One region of the Rhizobium sp. ZX09 genome, then DNA from elsewhere that is predicted to be linked to it. Evidence: predicted binding sites of a transcription regulator. Region 1 holds the regulator's gene; the other holds the start of a gene.
What was found. The regulator LexA, encoded in region 1, represses DNA repair genes until DNA is damaged. The targets are predictions, from matches to a motif close to TGTTCNNNNTGTGTTCNG.
Positions count from the first base shown of each region.

Region 2: a site for LexA is predicted at 1,435-1,452, ahead of BTN45_RS01750 (PA0069 family radical SAM protein). Genes of this name have one in related genera too.

Region 1 is NZ_CP031363.1:1,071,432-1,074,724, reverse strand. It holds gene BTN45_RS05230 (hypothetical protein) at 1-241, opposite strand, end outside; gene BTN45_RS05225 (RHS repeat-associated core domain-containing protein) at 525-815, opposite strand; gene lexA (transcriptional repressor LexA) at 1,166-1,888, shown strand; gene BTN45_RS05215 (glutathione S-transferase family protein) at 2,141-2,818, shown strand; gene BTN45_RS05210 (ComEC/Rec2 family competence protein) at 2,838-3,293, opposite strand, start outside.
Region 2 is NZ_CP031363.1:371,752-375,044, forward strand. It holds gene BTN45_RS01750 (PA0069 family radical SAM protein) at 164-1,321, opposite strand; gene BTN45_RS01755 (hypothetical protein) at 1,606-2,124, shown strand; gene BTN45_RS01760 (FAD-binding oxidoreductase) at 2,136-3,293, opposite strand, start outside.

The sequences.
Region 1 (3,293 bases):
TGAATATCTCATTGAATATTTCCATTGCATGCAAAAGAAGTAGTGGATCGCGCCGCCGACGTAAAAATTCCATCAAGTTCGTCAATTTCGACATTTCATATTCAACTGCAGAAGGAAACGCATCTTTAAGCTGAGAGAACAACACTAGAAAATCTGCTGAGCTACAAATTCTCTCATCGACCAAAATTTTTTCGATTTCGCTAGAAATATAAATCTCTAGTTTTCCCATTCTTTGGTTCATATTCGAAATGTCCAATATTGGTATGAGCGCATCTTGCGTTCGACAGGAACAGCCCCTGGCCAAATATATCCAGACTTGCTCACAGTATACGCTTCTGCTTTTCCCCGATACAGTCCCTTTTTGGTCCGCAAGCGATTTCATCATGCATTATTTCATTTGGGCGGCACACGGATCATCCCAAGATGGAGGGAGACCAGGTGATTTATCATCCGGCGGGATCGATCGCGCCAAAACACCACAACCACTTCCCCAACAATCTGCATATCCAGTTGCATCGCTGTGTTCAGCGCATCGGCAAGGGTGTGGATAGCATGCGTTGTGTAGCAATCGTACCACCCACCAGTGCAACTGGCACAGCGAGTGTACTCGCATATTGTCCTGCTGCCGCCATTCCACTCGGATCAGTCCAGTTAGCAGGCGAATTCCAGACATAGCGATAGATGTTAAGGTCACCGGCTTCGAACCAGATCGGATATTCCTGCAGGAAGCGGCCGGTCGAGGGATCGTAGGCGCGTGAACGATAGTGGGATAGGCCCGTCTCCTGATCGTATTCTCGGCCAGCGAAGACAGACAAAAGAAGCTGGGGTTCCAATAAGCTTCCTAATCACGACATCGCAGAGCATTCAATCGTAAGAAGGACCTCAATATATTCCTAGTAATCAGCCACTTAGCTGCTGCGCGAGAACGACGCATTACGGAGGTTTGTCGATACAGCGATTGCCCCCCATTTTTGGGCAAAAACCCAATAGAAACGAACAAATCTTGCGGCTTATCTACCGGGGTTCTTGGGGTGCGATTCCCGTTTTGTTTTCTCGCCCCAAGTTCACGAAATTTTAGGGGATTGCGGAACACATATGGAACATATAGTGTTCGTTCTGTATTTGTTTCGCGACTTCAACGACGATTCTCAAGGGTGTTTTCCTCATGCTCACGCGCAAACAGCAGGAATTGCTTCTCTTCATTCATGAAAGAATGAAAGAGTCCGGCGTGCCGCCCTCCTTCGATGAAATGAAGGACGCACTCGATCTTGCCTCCAAATCCGGCATCCACCGGCTGATCACTGCCCTGGAAGAGCGCGGGTTCATTCGCCGGCTACCTAACAGGGCGCGAGCGCTTGAAGTGATCAAGCTGCCGGAGGCCTATGTGCCCGGCTCGAGGCCGCAACGGGGCTTCTCGCCGAGCGTTATTGAAGGCAGTCTCGGCAAGCCCAAGATGCCCGAGCCCGCCCCTGCTCCCAAGGCGCCTGCGAACGATATAGCAGGCGCGGCAACCGTGCCCGTCATGGGCCGGATCGCTGCCGGTGTGCCGATCTCAGCCATTCAGAACAATACGCATGACGTGGCGGTTCCGGTGGACATGCTTGGCTCGGGTGAACATTACGCGCTTGAGGTCAAGGGCGACTCGATGATTGAGGCCGGCATCTTCGATGGCGATACCGTCATCATTCGCAACGGCAACACCGCCAATCCCGGCGATATCATCGTGGCGCTGGTGGATGACGAGGAAGCGACGCTGAAGCGCTTCCGTCGCAAAGGTGCCTCGATCGCACTTGAAGCCGCAAACCCTGCCTATGAGACCCGCATTTTCGGACCTGATCGGGTTAAAATCCAGGGCAAGCTGGTAGGGCTGATCCGCCGGTATCATTGATGCTGCTGCCGGTCCGGATAAGGCCGGAGCGGTCGATGAGCGATAAACCATGCCTTCAAGATGAACGGCGCGTCATTCCACTCGAGTGATGCGCCTTTTCTTTTTAATGGCGGCGAAGGCGGCTTTGCCAGAGGACGTCGGCAGGGATGGCGCCCCACCCATCAATTGGCGTTATGGGAGCGATGGATTCTTTGCGATATTCCGGGCCGGGCCGCTGGTATAAAAACCCGCTTCACAGTCAGGAGACCCGCAATGTACGATCTTTATATCGCCAACAAGAATTACTCCTCCTGGTCGCTGAGGCCATGGGTCCTGATGCGCACGCTCGGTATCGCCTTCGAGGAGAAACTCGTCCCGTTTGGTGAAGGCGTGTCATTCTCCACCTTTTCCCCAACTGGCAAGGTGCCTTGCCTCGTCGATGATGGCGTGACGATTTGGGAGTCACTCTCGATCGCCGAATATCTTGCCGAACGTCATCAAGGGGTATGGGCAAGCGACAAGCATGCGAGAGCCTGGTCGCGGTCGGCAGCAAGCGAAATGCATGCGGGATTTTCGTCCCTTCGCAATCTCTACCCCATGTCCGTTGGCGTTCGTGTCAGACCGAACGTCAGCGATGCCGGGCTTGCGGCGGATATAAAGCGTGTCGATGCGGTGTGGAGCGAGGGCCTGTCGAATTTCGGCGGTCCCTATCTCGCCGGTCAGAAGTTCACGGCGGTGGATGCCTTCTACTGCCCTGTGGCATTCCGTTTCCAGACGTATGGCGCAGACCTTTCTCCTGCGGCAAAAGCCTATTTTGAGCGACTGCTCGCTCTGCCGTCCATGCGCGAATGGTATGAGGCGGGACTGAAGGAGACCTGGCGTGACGCGGCACATGAAGAGGAGATCGCCGGAATTGGCGAATTGACGATGGATCTACGCGCAAAGGCCTGACGATCCTCGCTGGTGGCGATCATTGCGACGCCGCCAGCAGACGGGTGATCGTTTCAGGCAATTCCCGGTCGAAACGTCCGGTTTTCCAGTCATAATATCGATGTTCACTCCACGGGCGGTTTGCGCCCGCGGTCGACGCCCGTAGCCGACCGACAACGCCGGGCTGATCGCTCCTCGCGAAGTCTATCTCCACGGAACCGATGCGCCGCAATATGTCGCGGTTGAGGAGTAACGCGCCCGAGCGACACTGTGCAAACGACGTTCTGCGGGAAACAATGACGATGTCGGCAATGTCACATGCTTTTCCGGCGAGGCGGCCGTCTTCCAGTACGATGATCCATTCGCCGCTTTCCGCACGCGCCACGCACCAGCGACCTGACTTGCATGTAAAAATTCCAGGCGCTGCATCCTTCAACGCAGCCGCCATGTCTCGTCCCACAGCCTTTATTTCGTCCCGCGTGAGCTTTGATTTCCT
Region 2 (3,293 bases), 700 kb from region 1:
CAGCACCTCGTATTGTTGGCGCGTCATCCCCCATGCTCGATGTCCTCTCGGGCTTGACCCGAGATCCTGCCGAGCTCGGTTCACGTTCCAGGGTCGAGCCCGAGGGTAGCGTCTGGTTCATCACGGGCATTCATTACCTTCAGTCACTTTCACCATGCGGCTCTCAAAGCAGAGACAATTGCACCCCGGCACCGCCCGGAGGCACGAACAGGTCGTCACGCAGGTTGATGCCGCGGCGGATGAGACCAAGTCTTTTGGTCGCCATCTCGAATCGCCTGCCGATCTGCCAGGCATAAGGGCCATCACCCTTCATGCGCTTGCCGAACTCCGCGTCATAATCCTTGCCGTCGCGCATGGAGCGCACCAGCGACATGACATGACGGTAACGGTCCGGATAGTTGCGCAGCAGCCAGTCACGGAACAGCGGGCTTACCTCCAGCGGCAGCCGCAAAAGCACATAGGAAGCCTCGGTCGCGCCAGCAGCCTTGCCGGCCTCAAGAATGCGCTCGATTTCATGATCGTTAAGCGCCGGGATGACGGGTGCCATCATCACCGCCACCTGAATTCCGGCATCCGTCAGCGCCTTGACGGCCTCCAGCCGCTTCTCCGGCGTTGCGGCGCGCGGCTCCATCGTGCGCGAAAGCTTGCGATCCAGCGACGTGACGGAAATGCCGACCTTGACGAGCCCCTTTTTTGCCATTGGCGCGAGAATATCAATATCCCGCTTGATCAGCGCCGATTTGGTGACGATGGCGACGGGATGATCAGCCTTGGCCAGCACTTCCAGTATCTGCCGCATGATGCGCCATTCGCGCTCAATCGGCTGGTAAGGGTCGGTATTGGTGCCGATGGCGATTACCCGCGCCTTGTAGCCGGGTTTCGCCAGTTCCCGTTCCAGAAGTTTGGCCGCATCAGGCTTGGCAAACAGCTTGGCCTCGAAATCAAGTCCGGCCGAAAGGCCCATGTAGCTGTGAGTGGGCCTGGCAAAACAGTAAATGCAGCCATGTTCGCAGCCCCTGTATGGATTGATGGAACGATCGAAGGGGATATCGGGCGATTCATTGCGGGTGATGATGCTGCGTGGCTTTTCCACCTGCACCTCGGTGCGGAACTCCGGCATCTCTTCCAGCGTCTGCCAGCCATCATCGAAGACCTCACGCTGCAAGGCTTCGAAACGTCCGTCGGGATTGAGCCCCGCACCACGGCCGCGGCGACGGTCAATCTCGATGCGCAGGCCGGATGCATCGGCCAGCGCATTGGCAATGTCAGGCATATGGCTCGGCTGGAAGGCAGCCTGCCCCGAAAGCGAATGATTTCTCATCTGGATGCTCCCAAGACGTCGCACGCCTTTCGAGGCACGCTGAACGCCCTAAACCGTTTCCATCCGGAGAGGCCTCATCGCCCCTCGAATGATTAAATTCCTACATCACGAATGAGAACATTACAAGAACAAAATTGTAAATTTGGCTCCTTTTGTACTGCCGGGGCCAGCGCCAGGACGGGCACGCCGGCACCTGAGATCGCGGAAAGCGACATCAACCCCCGCGGATTTTACCGCGACGAGCATGGTGGCAATTTATTGTGCGATGCGTTAGAGCTATGCACATGTTGACAGTCATAATGGAATGCCGGGATCAGGAGCCGGAACTGGCGCATACGCTGTCTGCGCTTGTCACCGGTGCCGTGGAAGGGCTTGTAAGCGATGTTGTGATTCTGGATCACGGTTCGCGCGATGGATCGTCGCGTGTGGCCGATGCGGCCGGCTGCCGTTTTTATGGGCAATGGGAACTGGAGGATATCGTCAAGTCCGCGCGTGGCGGCTGGTTGCTGCTGATCGAGCCGGGCGCACGCCCGCAGGCAGGCTGGATCGATGAAATCCTGGAATATGTCGCGATCTGCGAACAGCCAGCGCGCTTTTCCCCATCACGTTATCACCGGCGGAATGTTTTCAGCCGTGTCCTGCGCCGCACCCCGCCGCTGGAGCATGGTTATCTCCTGCCGAAGAAGCACGCGATGTCGATTGCGAAATCGGGCATGAGCCTGACGCAATTTGTCGGCGCGCAGAAGCCGCGCCGGCTGAATGCGGAAATGGTGCCCGCCTGGGCATTGCGGGCTTCGGCCTGAGGCGGAAAGGGTTATTCCGCCAGCACCTTGCCGGGGTTCATGATTCCGGCGGGATCGAATGCGTGCTTGATGCGCCGCATCAGCTCCATTTCGATGCCGGGCCGGATGGCGGCCAGTTCGTCGCGCTTTAACTGGCCAATGCCGTGTTCGGCGGAAATCGAACCGCCCAGCGACAGCACGATGCCGTGCACGATTTCGTTCATGTCCCGCCAGCGGGCGAGGAATTGCGCCTTGTCCGCCCCCACCGGCTGGGAAATATTGTAATGGATGTTGCCGTCGCCCAGATGGCCGAAGGCGCAGACACGGGCGCCCGGGATGGCAGCAAGAACCGCCTTTTCCGCCGTCGCCATAAACTCCGGTATTCTGGAAACCGGGACGGAGACATCGTGCTTGATGGAGCCGCCCTCCGGCTTCTGCGCATCCGACATGCTCTCGCGCATGTGCCACAGTGCCTGACGCTGGGCTTCGGAGGCGGCGATCACGGCATCCTCGACCAGTCCGGCCTCAAAACCACGCTCCAGCAGCAATTGCATCATCGTATCCGCCGTCTCGGCCGAATCGGAGGTGGAGATGTCGATGAGTGCGTACCAGTCATGGGGCTGTTCCAGGGGATCGCGCACGCCGGGAATATGTCTGGCGGTAAACTCCACGCCAATCCGTGGCATGAGCTCGAAGCCGGTCAGCGCCGTGCCGCAGAGGTTTGACGCCATCTCGAACAGCTTCAGCGCATCTTCGGTGGAGGCCAGCCCGGCGAAGGCCACCTGATGGCCGAGTGGCTTCGGGAAGAGCTTCAGCACCGCGCCGGTGATGATGCCGAGCGTACCTTCGGAGCCGATGAAGAGATCACGCAGATCGTAACCGGTATTGTCCTTTTTCAGCCGGCGCAGCCCGTTCCAGATCTCGCCTGTCGGCAACACCACTTCGAGCCCGAGGCAGAGCTGGCGCATATTGCCATAAGCAAGCACTGCGGTACCGCCGGCATTGGTGGCGAGATTGCCGCCGATGCGGCAGGACCCCTGAGAGCCGAGCGACAGCGGAAACATGCGTTCAACCGAATCGGCGGCTTTATGGATGTCATCGAGAATGCAGCCGGCATCGGCAACGATGATATTGGCGACGGGATCAATATCGCGAATGCGGTTCATGCGCTCCAGCGAAAGAATGATGTC